Regions from separate parts of the Desulfotomaculum sp. genome, predicted to be linked through region 1. Evidence: a T-box and tRNA genes for the amino acid it is inferred to sense, from the RefSeq annotation. Region 1 holds a T-box; the other holds one or more tRNA genes.
The links. The T-box of region 1 lies ahead of ileS (isoleucine--tRNA ligase). A T-box ahead of a tRNA ligase gene usually reads a tRNA of that ligase, here a tRNA-Ile.

Region 1 (10,774 bases):
CAGCAGGCGTTGGACACTGGAAACTTCACCTGTGGGAGACCAATCGCCAGGCTCTCTTGGAGGCAGCAATAAAGCCGGAAAATATTACTTTGGCTGGCCTGTGTACCGTTTGCCATAATGATATGTTTTTTTCCCATCGTGCAGAAAAAGGGAAGACGGGTCGTATGGCATCCTTAATTATGATTAAGTAACCGAAAGAAAGAGGGATCGATCATGCCCAAGGTACTTGTGGTGGATGATGAGCAACCCATTCGCGAATTAATTAAGTATAATTTGGAGCGGGAGGATTATCAGGTATTGCAGGCAGGCGATGGGGATACCGCTCTGGAAATGGCCAGGGCAGAAATGCCAGATATTATTTTACTGGATGTGATGCTGCCAGGTCAGGATGGTTTGTCTGTTTGCCGGACACTAAATCAGCAAACCAACACCCGTGCGATCCCCATTATCATGCTTAGTGCCAAGGGCGAAGAACTGGATAAGGTGTTGGGCTTGGAAATGGGGGCAGACGATTATATTACCAAGCCCTTTAGCCCACGGGAACTTCTGGCTCGTATAAAGGCTCGTCTAAGGCGGCAAACTGTGGATAATCAGCTTTCCGATGAAACGGGCAGAATTATTATTGACAAGCTGGTGATTGATCAGGAACGTTTTATCGTATCTTATAAAGGCATTAAACAAGATTTTACCCCCAAGGAATTTGAGCTATTAAGGTATCTAGCCAGAAACCCTGGCAAGGTGTTTACGCGTGATTTTCTTTTGGAGCAAATATGGGGTTATGATTTTAGTGGTGACTCGAGAACGGTTGATGTTCATATCCGTCATATTCGGCAAAAATTAGAGCAAATCCCAGAGGCACCGCAATTTATCGAGACAGTCAGGGGAGTAGGTTATCGTTTCAAGGAGGTCTAGTTTAAAGTGCTAAAGGGGATGAGGCAGCGTACTTTAGGAAGCTATGCTTGCCTTTTTTTTATCTACTTTCTTCTTGCCATACTTTTTTATATTGGCTCAGCGAACCTTCTCACCGTGCTGCTGGGCTCTTTTTGGGCCACAGTTTTTATGGCTTGGTTAACCATCCGACGGTTAATTAGACCGGTTGAGCAAATTACTTCTGTTGCCCAGGAGATGGCGGGAGGTTTTTTAGATACAGAAATTCGGGTAGAAGGTGAAGAGGAACTGGATGACCTGGCCTGGAGCATTAACTATATGGCTCGGGAACTGAGAAAAAATTTAATTGTAATCACGGAAGAAAGGAACCGTGCCCAGGCTATTTTAAACAGTATGGCCGACGGTGTGATTGCCCTGGACAAGCATGGCCGGGTCATTCTAATCAACCCGGTGGTAGAAGAGATATTTAAAATTAAAGAGGCTAATTGGCTTGGTGATGAACTGATTAAAGTAATTCGCAACCATGAGTTAGAAGAACTTTTTATCAAAGCACTGCATGAAATGCAGCCGGTGGACCATGGTGAAGTACAAGTAATAACACCACAGCCTAAATTATTTCGCGTTCAGGTTACTCCCCTTAAGGGAAAGAATGATGAAAAAATTGGGGTAGTTGGTCTGTTAACAGACGTAACCGAAAGGCGTAAACTGGAAAGGATGAAGACTGAGTTTGTGGCCAATGTTTCCCATGAGTTGAGGACTCCCCTCACATCCATTAACGGTTTTGTGGAAACCTTGCTGGATGGGGCCATTGAGGAACCAACCGTAGCACAAAAATTTTTGGGTATTATTAGTGCCGAAGGAAAGCGCTTAGAGAATCTTATTGATGATCTTTTAAAATTATCCCATTTGGAGGATCGGAGTACTAAACTAAACAAACAACCGGTTGATTTGGTGAATGTTATTCGCAATACAATGGAGATGTTCGAGGGACGGGCCAGGGAAAAGGATATTGCGATAACAGCGGAGATACAGGATGATCTGCCCACCGTACCGGGTGATCAGGGCTTTTTAGCCCAGGTCATGATTAATCTATTGGACAACGCCATAAAATATACAATGTCTGGGGGCAAGGTGAATATTTCGGTTGTTTTTAATCAAGAAAAGGTTGAGACCTCTGTGTCTGATACCGGCATTGGTATTCCTGAAGAAAATCTACCGCGGGTATTTGAAAGATTTTATCGGGTTGATAAGGCCAGAAGTAGATCAATGGGTGGTACGGGCCTGGGTCTTTCCATATGTAAGCATATCATAGAAGCCCATAGTGGAAGAATCTATGTAAAAAGCAATCATCGAGGCAGCACCTTTACCTTTACCTTGCCATTAAATCCAAAGAAGCATCGAAGGTTGATTTAACTTGCACGATCTGAAAGTATAAAAATTCTAAGGATGATCGTAGATGACTTTCATGCCGCTGGTCAGTACCATCCGAACAAGGAGAATAGAAAGCGATTATCAGGCTAGAAGAACTTGGCTTCCGTTTGCGTCTAAAGACTTTGCGCAAGCCAAGTTCTTCTAGTAAAATAAGAAAAAACGCCCTTATGGGTGTTTTTTTTACAAAGGAATTCCTAACGGACCTGTCGAAATCTTTAAACTGGCATATTTAGGCAGGTGATGTTATTGGCAAGGAGATTTGCTAGCAAACCGAAAACAAGACGTCCCAGAAAAAAGCTAGCGGCGAGGATTATGTTTTTTTGCCTAGGTTTGCTCCTCCTATTTTGGTGCTTTTTAAGTTTAAAGGATGTTGTTTATAGAAATATTGCAAGGGTTGAAACACTTCAGCCGGGGCAATTGACAGAGAAAATTGCCGTCTCAGCCCTATTGATTAAGCAGGAATACCTAATCAATGCTCCTCTCAAAGGGGTTATGAAATACTCCGTTTCAGATGGCCAAAAGGTGAAAGCCGGTACTAGCTTGGGAGTATTGGAAGCCCCCAGCATGGACACCGTATCGGGACTAAAACAGTATGCAGTGACTACTCCTGCTGGTGGTATGTTCTGTAACCATATTGATGGCTTGGAAGCTATTTTAGTACCGGGACAATTAGATGTTGTTGAAATGCCGCCTTTGGATAAAATAGATAATAATATTCCTTTGAGCCCAGGGGGCAATGTTGAAAAGGGTGCCCCCATCGCCAAGGTCATTGATAATCTGACGCCAATATTTATAGCCGGAGAGCTTGAGACTGAGAATTTTAAGCAGCTTCAAGAGCTAAAGGATGCTGAAATAAAACTAGAGTGGCAAAACCAATTGGTCAGGGTAAAAATTGATAAGTTAGAGAACAAGGGAGAAAAGAAGGCCTTTGTTTTGGTCATGAAGAATTACCCCGATGAAATCCTCCATCACCGAACAATTGATTTTCAGATTATCACAGAGGAAATTAATGGGTTGCTGATAAAGGAAGCAGCCCTGGTAAGCAAAGATAACAAAGAAGGTTTATATATCATTTGGAAAGGCCTGGTTCGCTGGATGCCAGTTAAAATAATTAAAACGTTAAATGGACAAGCAGCCATAGAAGGTGCGGATATTCAACCGGGTATGTCCTATGTAGTCAATCCAAGGTTTGTCCGGGAGGGAGACAAGCTATAGAAAAGGCGGGAATGACATTGCGTATTGCTGATAACCTTTCAACAATAAAACAACAAATTTTGGACAGTGCCTTAAAAGCTGGGAGAAATCCCGTAGAGGTTTCCTTAATTGCGGTAACCAAGAATGTGTCCGCGGCTAGGGCCAATGAATGTATTGCCGCAGGGATCTTTGATTTAGGGGAAAACAGAGTTCAAGAATTACAAAATAAATTACCAGAGGTACCGGAGGCCCGCTGGCATCTAATCGGACACCTGCAAACCAATAAAGTAAAGCACATAATCGGTCGGGTAGCATTGGTACACTCCTTGGATCGCTGGACACTGGCTGAAGAGATTGACAAAAAATCTCAGGCCGCGGGCATTGTAACACCTGTACTGGTTCAGGTCAATGTGGCCGGGGAGGAAACAAAGTTTGGCTTGGAGCTTCAGGAGGCACGTGATTTTGTTGCCGAGGCCGCTGGTTTATCCGGTATTGCAATTCAAGGTCTGATGACCATTGCCCCTTTTGTGACGAACCCGGAGGAGGTTCGACCCGTCTTTAGGCAATTAAAGGGACTGGCCCATGATTTGCAAGATATTCCCGGAGTAAGGATGGATCAATTGTCTATGGGTATGACCAATGATTACAAGGTAGCGATAGAAGAAGGGGCCACTCTGATAAGAATAGGAACGGCTATTTTTGGCAGTAGATATTAAAGGGGGGGAATTGGATGGCGATGGGTATGTTTGATAAGTTTTTGGGGTTTATTGGTTTTGACGAAACAGAAGAACAACAGGAAGAAAAGGAAGCTGTAGATAAAAGGGAGAATTTGCAGCAGGTCAAAAAGAAAACCGCGCCGGTGGTAAGTATTCACTCAGGTCGCCAACTTAGAGTGGTTGTTTGTGAACCTGCTTCCTTTGATGAGGCACATCAGATAGCGGAAAACCTAAAAAACCGGCGGGCAGTAGTGGTGAATTTAGAAAAGGCTGGGCCAGAGCAGGCAAGGAGAATTGTTGATTTCATTAGTGGTGCAACCTTTGCCTTAAATGGTGACATGCAGAAAGTAGGGCAAAACATTTTTCTCTTTGTTCCCAGTAATGTTGATATAGCCAATGAGTTAAGAAAAGACACCAAGGAGAAAAGTATCTTTGCCTGGGCAAAATCATAAAAAGTTATAATATGACGGGGTGAACCATGTACACTTTATTATCTTTTATTGAAGTAGCTTTTTGGGTCTATGAAATGATGTTGTTAGCAAGAATTTTATTATCTTGGTTTCCGCACAGCCCACACAATCCAATTATCCGGTTTCTTTACGAAACAACGGACCCTTACTTAAATATTTTTAGGCGAGTCATCCCACCCCTTGGCATGGTGGATATATCTCCTATCGTAGCTTTTCTTGTACTAAGGATGATTCAAAGCTTTATTTTTAACATGGTAAGATAATGAGACTAGATCGTAAGGCCCTGGTGGGTCATCTAAATAGTCCCGATGAAAAAGCTGTGTTAACGAAGGTTTTAGACTCAGTGGAAACCGTGTTAAAAAATCATTCTCCTCAGTTAACACATTTTTATGACCCGTATCATACGGGTCTCATCCTTTCCATGTTGGAACGAATTCATGCGTTGGATTTTGCCACCCAGGGTGGTTACGAAATGGCAGAAAGGACCAGAACTGCCATTTTCCCTGATTATCTGGCTGGTACAGATATCGATTATGAAATTACTCTTTTAGCTGTGGAGGGTAATTTTAAAATGGTACAGGTTAATCACAGGGATTTTCTAGGGTCTTTATTGGGATTAGGCATCCGAAGGGAAATGGTAGGGGATTTAATCGTTACCCCGAAGGGTTGCCAGGTCATGGTAGCCAAGGAGATTGTTTCTTACCTAATGACGAACCTAACCAAGGTACATAAAGTTGGAGTGGAAGTAAGAGAGATTAACTCCGGGGAGTTAGTGCTGCCTGAGTTAAAGGTGAAAGAAATCAAAACAACCGTTGCTTCCCTCCGTTTGGATGCTGTGGCCGCTGCTGGGTTTGGTACCTCCAGAAGCCGCATTGCCCGGGAAATACAGGCGGAAAGACTAAACATAAATTGGCATACTTGTTCCAATGTAGCTGCCCCGATTCAAGAGGGCGATATGCTCTCCATGCGGGGAAGAGGCAGGGTGGAAATATCCGAGATTAAAGGAAACACCAAAAGTGGCCGAATAGGTATAGTGTTAAAACGTTATTTATAACTGGGATAAAAAAGCAGCGGAGGTGTTTCAGGTGAGTTATTTAACGCCAATGGAAATTCAGGCCAAAGGGTTTGATAAAGCCATTAGGGGCTATGATACCAAACAGGTAGACGCCTGGATGCTTAAAATAAAAGATAACTATGAAAAAATGTATGTAGAAAACCATGAGTTAAAGGAACAGCTTAGTCAGAGCCAAGAAAGTATTGTCCACTACCGTGATTTGGAGGATGCTTTACAACGCACCCTGGTGATGGCTCAAAAAAGTGCTGAGGATATGAAAAAAAATGCTGAACGGGAAGCCAAGATTCTGTTGGAACAAGCAGAATTCTCGGCCCGCACCATGACCCAGCAGGCCGAAGCAGAATCTGAACGCATTGTTAAGGAAGCCTCCCACAGGGCCGAAGAAATGCTAAAGTTGGCCGAAACAAGGGTTGAGGCCATTTTATTAGAATATCGTCAGTTGGAAAAACAAGCCAAGGTATTTAGGGCCAAGTTTAGAGCCCTGTTAGAAGCCCAAATGGAGCTGATGGAGGGGAAGGTTCAGGCGGTGGAGGAGGAGAGCGTGAGCTGATAATTTAGCCGCCGCCCAGCATCCCTTTGATCTTGGGTCAGGGACGTATCATTTCCAATTACTACCCCATAAGCTGATGGCTATTAGGAGAGTGGACTGGATGCTGGACATAAAAGAGGATCAAAATGGTGTGGTAATAAAAGTGCGGGTTCAGCCCAGGGCTGCCAAAAATAGCCTGGCCGGTGAGATGGAGGGGGCTCTAAAGGTTCGCCTCACGGCACCCCCAGTGGACGGTGCCGCCAACGAAGCCTGCTGTAAGTTTTTTGGGGAAGTTTTTGGCATTGCTAAATCCAATGTAGAGATTGTCTCTGGGCATACCGGTCGGAATAAGCTAGTGCGTATACGGGGGGTCAGTGAAGCAAAGGCAAGGGCTTTGCTTCGTCGTTAGCCATGAGCTATGAAGCCCAAGGCCGATGGCCGTTATTTTCAGGCTAGCTAAAAGCTAACTCAACGACAATAAACCGCAAATGTTGACCTTCCGAACGGTTTTGGTTATAATAGTTCTGTTTATAAATATTCTCAGAACCTTTGAACGGGGTAGTAGATGGTTGGAGGCTGTACAGAGAGTTCGGTACTTGGTGGAATCCGAATCAGTGCCATCCTTTGAAGATCACCCGGGAGGTGCCTGCTGAAACCTGAACAACGGGGAGTAGGCTTGGTCGGCTGCGCTGCCGTTATCAGTGTATCGAGTGTTCAGGTTTTTCCTGTTCATGAGGGTGGTACCGCGGGTAAAGTAGCTCGTCCCTTTAGGGGCGGGCTTTTCTATTTTCTCAATCAAATGCAAAGGTCAGGAGTGAAATATTAGGTGGATTACGGAAAAACACTAAATTTACCTCAAACAGATTTCCCCATGCGGGGCAATTTACCCCAGAGGGAACCAGAAACACAAAAGTATTGGGAAGAAATTGATGTCTACAATAAAGTACAGGAAAAAAATAAGGGCAGAAGAAAATTTATTTTGCATGATGGCCCACCCTATGCCAATGGACATATTCACTTGGGACATACCTTAAATAAAGTGTTAAAGGACATCATTGTTAAATACCGTTCCATGAGTGGTTACGATTCCCCCTATATACCGGGTTGGGATACCCACGGTCTGCCCATTGAGCAGCAAGCAATTAAGCAACTTGGATTGAATCGCCACCAGGTTAATCCGGTGGAATTTCGGGCTAAATGTAAGGATTACGCTCTAAAGTGGGTTAACACCCAAAGAGAGGAATTCCAACGCCTGGGTGTTCGGGGTAACTGGCAAAACCCTTATATAACCCTACTGCCCAAATATGAAGCTACCCAGGTTCGGGTCTTTGGTGAGATGGCCAAAAAAGGCTATATTTACAAGGGCTTAAAACCTGTTTATTGGTGTGCCAGCTGTGAAACTGCTCTGGCCGAAGCAGAAGTAGAATATGCCGATAAAACCTCTCCCTCAATTTATGTGAAATTCCCTGTGAAAGACGGGAAGGGTGTTTTACCCCAGGATGCAGCGGTGGTAATTTGGACCACTACCCCTTGGACCCTGCCAGCTAACGTGGCCATCAGTGTGCACCCGGAATTTGAGTATGTCCTGGCTGTTGTCCAGGGCCAGAAGATTGTTGTGGCCAAAGAATTGTTGGAGTCCTTCAAGCAAGCGGTGGGTGCCGAAGAGGCTGAGGTCCTGGCTACCTATTCAGGAGAACAACTGGAGCGAGTAATTTGTCAGCATCCCTTTATTGAAGAAAGGGAATCACTGGTTATTTTAGGTGAACACGTTACCCTGGAGGCTGGCACCGGTGCGGTGCATACAGCACCGGGCCATGGTGAAGATGACTTTCTGGTTGGTAAAAAGTACAAACTGCCGGTGTTAGCTCCGGTTGACAACCGAGGAAAATTTACCGCCGAGGGCGGCAAGTTTCAGGGGCAGTTTATTATGGATGCCAACAAGAGCATCGTAGAGGAATTAAAGGAACAGGACTCTTTAATGGGTCACGTTCATATTAAGCACCAGTACCCTCACTGCTGGCGCTGTAAGCAACCTATTTTTTTCCGGGCCACCGAGCAGTGGTTTGCATCGGTGGATGGCTTCCGTCAGGCGACACTGCAGGCTATCCGCAATGTCAAATGGGTTCCCTCTTGGGGTGAGGAGCGCATTTACAACATGGTGGAGGGTCGTGGTGACTGGTGTGTTTCCCGTCAGCGGACCTGGGGGGTGCCGATTCCCATTTTCTATTGCAATGATTGTGGCAAAGAAATCATCACGGAGGAGACCATTGCCCACGTTGAAAAACTGTTCAGGGAGCATGGCTCCGACATTTGGTTTGCTAAGGAAGCCAATGAACTGGTGCCAACTGGCTTGACTTGTCCCCACTGTGGTCAGGGTAAGGATTTCCGTAAAGAGACGGACACCATGGATGTTTGGTTTGACTCTGGCTCCAGTCACCTGGCTGTATTAAATCAGCCAGAGTTATGGCCAGAACTGCAGTGGCCGGCAGACCTTTATCTGGAGGGCAGTGACCAGCACAGAGGTTGGTTTAACTCCTCTTTATCCACTTCTGTGGCTGTGACAGGAAAGCCACCCTATCGAGCGGTCTTAACCCACGGTTTTACAGTGGATGAAAAGGGACGTAAAATGTCCAAGTCCCTGGGCAATGTTGTGGACCCCTTAAAGATCTGCGGCCAGATGGGTGCGGATATCCTTCGCCTGTGGGTTTCCTCTGCCGATTACCGAACGGATTTAGCCTTATCTCAGAATATTTTAAAGCAAATGACTGAGTCCTACCGCAAGATTAGAAATACTGCCCGCTTCCTGCTGGGTAATATTTACGACTTTAATCCGGCCAAGGATAAGGTAGCCTATGAAAAGATGTCGGAGTTAGATCGCGTGGCCTTGATGGAACTGCACAAGTTGAATAAGCAAGTACGTAATGCCTATGAAAACTATGAGTTCCACGTTGTTTACCACGCCATCCACAATTATTGTGTGGTGGAACTCAGTGCATTCTACTTAGATATTATCAAGGACCGTCTCTATACCGCAGTTCCAGATTCCTTGGAGCGTCGGTCGGCTCAGACTGTTCTTTACGAAGCACTGGATGCTTTGGTTCGGCTGTTGACACCAATCCTGGCCTTTACCACCGAAGAGATTTATAAATATATGCCGGTGGAGGGAGAACGCCTGGCCAGTGTACAATTATTGGATATGCCAGAAGTAAATGTTGAGTACATGGACATTGAACTGGAAAAGAAATGGGATAAAATCCATGAAATTCGCAAAGAAGTATTAAAGGCCTTAGAAGTGGCCCGTCAGAACAAGGCGATTGGCAATGCCCTGGAAGCCCAAGTTGATCTTTATGTTGCCGGGGAAGTGGCGAAATTGCTCAAACCAATGGCAGGGGAGCTAACCACTCTCTTCATTGTCTCGAAAGTAAACCTACACCCATTGGCAGAGGCTCCGGCAAATGCCATGAAAGCAGAGGAACTGGAACTGGCCGTCCAGGTGGTTGCAGCCACAGGTGCCAAGTGTGAGCGCTGTTGGATGTACCACGAAGAAGTGGGCAGCCATGCCGAGCACACCACCCTTTGCCCCCGCTGTGCTGGTGTGGTGACAAATACCACCCGCTAAGTAACCACCCGCTTTATTGCATGGATTGCTTAAGGATTATTTTTTGGCCATGGCCCACGGCTCTGGCTAAGTAAGAAAAGAGTTACCTCGTTTTGAGGTAACTCTTTTTACTCCTTCGCCCTTAATGCATTTAAATCAATGATACCCTTTTTGGCCCGTTGGGTGATGATGCCACCGATGCGTCCTGACTCGGCGGAGGTCAAACCGCCCCAGCCATCCTGCTTAACCTTGTGGTCTAGACCTAATTCGGTGGCAATTTCCAATTTCAACAAATCCATTGGGGTAGGTTTTTTGGGTGGTTTTGTTCGTTCCTTGCGTTCCCTGGCTTCTTTTTTCTGCTTGATGGAATGGTTTAAATGTTGAACCACTGAGTCCATAGTAACCTCCTAAAACGCTTAGAAAACTTGATAGCATAAACGCCCGCAGCCAAATTAAAGCGGGCGTTTATGATCCTATCGATGCAGTTTCTTAATAGCTACTTGGTTTTGGGTTGGATTCGGTTACCGATATCCTCTATTTCATTTGTAAAGCTTGAGACCGGCCGGCCCTGGGTAATTCCCTGTGCCACATTTTTAATTCTTGTCACCGTATCAGCATCAGAGGAAACCATGACCGTGTAATTAGGTGCTGCATTTTTCACTTGATCAAGCACCCTTCTTTCTACCTCTGCCGATCTGTTTTTTTCTAAATTGGCATTTAGATCCAAGCCCAGATAAATATTACTGCCGGCAATTACCGCTGTAGAACCCCGTACACCTTCCACTCCATTTGCCTCGTCAACCACCCGATCTGCAACTTCCCTGGGGTAATTTTGGTTCTGGTTGTTATTAGGATTTGCTGGGTTTGTTGGAT
Region 2 (5,938 bases), on a different contig from region 1:
TTGGGCTGCCGAGTTAGAATTGCTACCATTGTTGGAGCAAAGGACCCGGATGAATATATTCAAGCCCATGGATTATCTGGCTGGCAAAGTGTAATTGAGCAGGCAATGCCAATGGTTCAATATAAGTTATTACAGGCGGCAAAAAAATACGGTATACAAAATCCAGGCACCAAACAAAGAATCCTACAGGAGGTGTTACCCAATTTGGCTTCTGTGGCCAGTGCCATTGAATTTGAAGAAACAGTTAAGCAAACGGCCACAGTTTTGCAGGTGAACTGGGAGACCGTGCTGGAGGAAATTAAAAATTACAAAAAAAGCTTAAGAAAAAAACCTACAATTCAGGATAATTTTACAAAAAATAGTCATAATATACCGAGTGTGAGGAATTTTTTGCCTCCGCCATTAAAGGATAAAAGGTCAATTGCTGAAGCAGGTATATTAAGATTTGCCATAGAAAATAAAGAATCTCTAGAACCGATCCTCCAAAACTTAGGTAAAGATTTTTTTCAAAATAGTGTTTACCAGAAAATATTTGATGTATATCTCGAGACGGGATATGAAGATTCTGTATTATTGGATGAATTAGATGAAATATCCCAAGGGGTTGTAAGCAGTTTACTGGTCCAAGAAATTCCAGGGCAAAATGCAGATCAAATACTTTCTGATTTAATTAATACCATAAAAAGAGCAAGAGAAAAAGCAAAACTTGATGAATTGTTAATAAAGTTGGCAGCGGCGGAGAAAAGCGGAGATACCGAAGGAGTAATCCAGCTGAGTCGCGAGATTAATCTTATCATGAAATCCGAGGGGCCCGAAAGGGGAGTGGCAACATGAGGGACGAAATGAAAGTAGAACAAGTTAAAGAATTAATTGAAAAGGGCAAAAAACGTGGGGTACTAACATACAACGAAATTATGGATACCCTTCAGGGTACCGAATTGTCGCCAGATCAAATTGATGACATTTATGAAAAAATTTCTGCCATGGGTATTGAAGTTGTCCCCTTAGCCAGTGATTTGGAGCCTCTGGAAGTAGATGACTCAGTGGACAATACACCCGAGGAAGAGGTAGAAGTAGAAGTAGATTTAAGTATTCCCGAGGGTATTGGTATTGACGATCCAGTTCGTATGTACTTAAAGGAAATTGGTCGGGTACCGCTTCTCACCCCCGAGGAAGAAATCGAACTGGCCAAACGGATGGAGCAAGGGGATGAAGAGGCTAAACGTCGTCTTGCTGAGGCTAACTTACGTTTAGTTGTAAGCATTGCCAAGCGTTATGTGGGCAGAGGAATGTTATTCCTGGATTTAATTCAAGAAGGTAATTTAGGTTTGATAAAAGCCGTAGAAAAATTTGATTTTCGTAAAGGCTTTAAATTTAGCACCTATGCAACTTGGTGGATTCGCCAGGCCATAACCAGGGCCATTGCAGACCAGGCTCGTACCATTCGTATACCCGTACACATGGTAGAAACCATCAATAAATTAATTCGGGTTTCCAGACAATTACTCCAAGAATTGGGGAGGGAACCATCGCCTGAGGAAATCGCTAAGGAAATGGATATTTCCGGCGATAAAGTCCGTGAGATTATGAAGATTGCCCAGGAACCTGTTTCACTGGAAACTCCCATTGGTGAAGAAGAAGATTCCCATTTAGGTGACTTCATTGAGGATGCGGATGCCAGGGCACCAGCAGAAGAAGCTTCCTTTACACTCCTCCGCGAACAACTGGACGAAGTGCTTAAGACATTAACCGATCGGGAGCAAAAGGTATTACGCTTGCGTTTTGGCTTAGATGACGGTCGTGCTAGAACACTGGAAGAAGTGGGACAAAAATTTGGTGTTACCAGGGAACGTATTCGTCAGATTGAAGCAAAGACATTGCGTAAATTGCGTCATCCTAGCCGCAGCAAGAAATTAAAGGATTATCTGGACTAAAATAATAAAAAAATAAAATATGGGTTGACCTCACGGAGTTGTTTTAGTATAATAACTTTCGTGATGATGCTCCTCGATAGCTCAATGGTAGAGCAACCGGCTGTTAACCGGTAGGTTGTAGGTTCGAATCCTACTCGGGGAGCCAAATATAAGGGCCTATAGCTCAATGGTGGAGCATCCGGCTCATAACCGGCTGGTTCCAGGTTCGAGTCCTGGTGGGCCCACCAATTGAGAAGTGGGATGTGAGAGGTTGGAAGTGAGAAGCCTCTCGCAAAAAGAATCCCACCTCTAATTTCTCACATCTCACCTCTCAAATGGCCCCTTGGTCAAGTGGTCTAAGACACCGCCCTTTCACGGCGGTAACACGGGTTCGAATCCCGTAGGGGTCACCAAATAAATATGGGCGATTAGCTCAGCTGGGAGAGCGCCTGCCTTACAAGCAGGATGTCGGCGGTTCGATCCCGTCATCGCCCACCAGAAAACCCTTACCAAATCGGTAAGGGTTTTGTTTTTTATGTCGTTAACGGCACAGGCGAGTAGCACAAGGGGACGGTTCTTTTGTGTTGTTCTATAGAACAACACAAAAGAACCGTCCCCTTGTGCTATGGCTAATTCCTTTTTTCCTTCTTTTCCTTTCGGTGAGTCTCCAACACACTGCTTAAGTGTTCTTCCATGACCTTCTTGGCTTCTTCTGCTTTGTGTTCAATAATAGCAGTTAATACACGCTCATGTTCGTCAATCGAACGGACGGCGCGACCTGGAATACGGTGGGTTTCGACCGTGGTATGCTCAAGCATATCTAAAATATTTTCCGTCATAATAGCAACCACTGGGTTTTGAGAGGCCTCTGCCACCAGGATGTGGAAGTTGCGGTTTAATTCCGCAAATCGGTCAGGGTAATCAGCCTCATCAACATTATGGGCTTCTTCTAATAGATTTTTTAGTTTAATATAGTCCTCAGGGGTACAACGCTGGGCGGCCCAAAAGGCAGCAGCCTTCTCTAAAAGAATACGAACCTCATAAATATGCTCCAACGTCTCCAAATGATACTGCAGAAGTTGGGATAGGTGCTGTCCCACCACACTGCCATCCGGGGTAGCCACAAAGATACCAACACCGTGCTTAACATCCAGCAGTCCGATACCTGCCAAGGTTTTTACAGCATCCCGGATGACCGTACGACTTACACCAAAGTTTTCGGCCATGTCTCTTTCAGTAGGCAGACGATCCCCAGGTTTTAATTGTCCTGTGGCTATAAGGTTTCTTATATAATCGGCAACCTCAGTGCGAAGGCTTTCACTACGTCCAATGCGATTATTAAACATTTCTCACCTCTAAAAAATTGGGTATACCGATAAAGGTAATACCTCTAGTGTTCTAAATATACTATATTTCACATTATCTCTCAAGATATATTAAAAAATATAAGGTCAAAGCAGAAGCAGAAAACATTTCGACAACCAAGGCAAAACAATTGCAAAATAAGGCAAATTTGCTTGAAAATAGTAGTGAAATGACTATCAATGTCGAACAAAGTCGTATTCTTGACAAAAAATAATTGACTAATCAAGTGAATAATTGTATTATCTTTTTAAGACTGGTATTACCACATACCTAATAATACATACCTTGCAACATTCCTCGTAACAAATATTATTTTTACTTAGAAAGAAACTAAATTCAATAATTATTTTTGCTGAAAAAGACCAGAATAATAAGAAGCTAAGCGTTACAGAAAAGGGCACAAAAGCCAAAGACTTATGCTTTTTGGTACAAGACCTTTTCTAACTCAAACTGACTGCTAGTAGCAGAGGGATTCTCATAATAAATTTGAGGTGAAAAAATGAAAACCGTTGTAACCGAATTAATCTGGGAAGAGGGTCTGGAGATCCTCAGGGAATTGGGCGAAGTTGTCTATGACCAAAATCTATGGAAAAGTGACAATTTAGCCGAAGTCGTCAAAGATTGCGATGTTCTAATCGTGAGGAACCAAACCAAGGTAACCGAAGAGTTAATGACCCAGGCCCCTAATTTAAAGGTTGTTGGCCGTTTGGGTGTAGGCTTGGATAATATCAATGTGGCAGCAGCCAAAGCAAAAGGCATCCCGGTTGTCTTTGCCCGTAACGCCAACGCTATTTCCGTAGCTGAGTATGTCTTTTCTGCCATGTTTGCCTTCTCACGTCCACTGGAAAAGGCGAACCAGGATGTCAAGCAGGGTAACTGGAACCGTAAACTCTGGACCAGGGAAGAAATCTATGGCAAGACCCTGGGGCTTGTCGGTGTAGGTGAAATTGGTGCAAGATTGGCCTCCAGAGCCAGAGCGATGGGTATGACAGTACTTGGGTATGACCCATTTTTACCCCCCTATGAACTGGCCTGCACCGACATTGGTGTTTGCATGACCTCCCTGGAGGAAGTATTAGCCAAATCAGACTATGTGAGCCTGCATGTACCCTTAAATGATAAAACCAGAAACTTAATTAATAAAGATAGCCTGGGCACCATGAAAAAGACATCCTATATCATCAATACCGCACGCGGCGGCGTGATCAATGAAGATGACCTTTATGAGGCACTTAAGTCCAAAACCATCGCTGGTGCTGCTCTGGATGTTTTGGCTAAGGAACCTCCAACTGGCAATAAACTTCTGGAACTGGACAACATTATTATTACACCTCACATTGCTGGCCTTACTGAAGAAGCACAGGTTCGCACTTCCGAGCTGGTGGCCCGTGAATGCACCAAAATTATTCGCGGTCAAGGCTCATTATGTGTCGTTAGATAAAACGAGGAACCGGAGGGTTACAAATGAATTTTAGTTCGGAAAAATTACTGACCTTTTGCTCAAATCTGTTACAAGGGGTGGGAGTTCCCAAGGCGGATGCTGATATTGTGGCAGATGTTTTGGTGGATACCAGCCTGGAAGGTTTAGATACCCACGGCATTAGCAGACTTCCCATTTACACCACCCGTATCCAAAATGGCCGGATCAATCCTCAAGCCAACATCAAAGTAGATAAAACTGCTCCGGCAGTGGCTGTGCTTGATGGAGACAACGGCCTGGGACAATTGGTTGGCGTTAAAGCCATGGAAGTGGCCATCAACCTGGCGAAAGAAGCTGGCATGGGCGGTGTAACAGTAAAACACAGCAACCACTATGGTGCTTCGGCCTACTTCTGTAAGCAGGCTGCGGCCGCCGGTATGATTGGCTTGGCCTTTACCAATACACCTTCTGGTATTCCGCCCTGGGGTGGACGGGAATCCTACTTTGGTACCAACCCCATTGCCTTTGGTTTCCCTGGTGAAGAACAGCCGGTGGTGGTAGATATGTCCTCTAGTATCGTGGCCAGGGGAAATATTATTCTGGCAGCTAAGCAGGACAAAGACATTCCCGAAGGTTGGGCCATCGATAAGGATGGTAAACCCACGACGGATGCCAAAGCTGCCTTAGCTGGTGCGGTACTGCCAATGGCAGGTCCCAAGGGTTATGCCATGGCCCTGGCGGTAGAAATTATGGCCGGTGTTTTAAGTGGCTCTGCCGTAGGCAAAGAAGTTGGCTGGATTTACGATGAAAGCACCGAACCAGTGGATATCGGACACTCTTTTATTGCATTAGATGTTTCAAAATTTATGCCTCTTGATGTATTTAAAGACAGAATGCAGCAAATGATAAAGGCGATTAAGGATACACCAAAGGCTGAGGGAGTAACAGAGATCTTTATTCCCGGCGAACGCAGAACCGTCAAAGCCAATGCCCGTAAGCAGGAAGGTGTTCCTGTACCGGAGCAATTACTAAACGAGTTGAATCAATTGGCTGAATCTGTGGGTGTACCAACTTTAGGCTAAGAAAATAATTTTGCAGGAGTCGGAGATGCTACCCGAACACCTGTAAGAGGTTATATAACCTATATAAAAAGGAGGAGTTTCGATTGATTAAGTTCTTAGTGCACGACCCCGAAGACATGGTTGGGGTAGCAGTGGCTGACATCGAAGCTGGTGAAACT

Region 2: it has a tRNA-Ile gene. The T-box ahead of ileS (isoleucine--tRNA ligase) is inferred to sense a tRNA for this amino acid. The anticodon was not compared.

Annotation. Positions count from the first base shown of each region.
Region 1 is NZ_CEVWQM010000011.1:48,890-59,663, reverse strand. Features, by position in the region: gene pgeF (peptidoglycan editing factor PgeF) at 1-191, shown strand, start outside; gene AC1U9Z_RS08420 (response regulator) at 214-912, shown strand; gene pnpS (two-component system histidine kinase PnpS) at 919-2,301, shown strand; gene AC1U9Z_RS08410 (biotin/lipoyl attachment domain-containing protein) at 2,737-3,534, shown strand; gene AC1U9Z_RS08405 (YggS family pyridoxal phosphate-dependent enzyme) at 3,552-4,229, shown strand; gene AC1U9Z_RS08400 (cell division protein SepF) at 4,244-4,681, shown strand; gene AC1U9Z_RS08395 (YggT family protein) at 4,708-4,962, shown strand; gene AC1U9Z_RS08390 (YlmH family RNA-binding protein) at 4,962-5,753, shown strand; gene AC1U9Z_RS08385 (DivIVA domain-containing protein) at 5,785-6,324, shown strand; gene AC1U9Z_RS08380 (DUF167 domain-containing protein) at 6,425-6,712, shown strand; T-box leader at 6,844-7,073, shown strand; gene ileS (isoleucine--tRNA ligase) at 7,130-9,922, shown strand; gene AC1U9Z_RS08370 (alpha/beta-type small acid-soluble spore protein) at 10,030-10,299, opposite strand; gene AC1U9Z_RS08365 (YhcN/YlaJ family sporulation lipoprotein) at 10,398-10,774, opposite strand, start outside.
Region 2 is NZ_CEVWQM010000039.1:12,967-18,904, forward strand. Features, by position in the region: gene dnaG (DNA primase) at 1-834, shown strand, start outside; gene rpoD (RNA polymerase sigma factor RpoD) at 831-1,934, shown strand; tRNA gene AC1U9Z_RS16780 (tRNA-Asn) at 2,005-2,079, shown strand; tRNA gene AC1U9Z_RS16785 (tRNA-Ile) at 2,087-2,161, shown strand; tRNA gene AC1U9Z_RS16790 (tRNA-Glu) at 2,251-2,326, shown strand; tRNA gene AC1U9Z_RS16795 (tRNA-Val) at 2,336-2,411, shown strand; gene AC1U9Z_RS16800 (FadR/GntR family transcriptional regulator) at 2,543-3,259, opposite strand; gene AC1U9Z_RS16805 (hydroxyacid dehydrogenase) at 3,778-4,719, shown strand; gene AC1U9Z_RS16810 (Ldh family oxidoreductase) at 4,743-5,780, shown strand; gene AC1U9Z_RS16815 (UxaA family hydrolase) at 5,864-5,938, shown strand, end outside.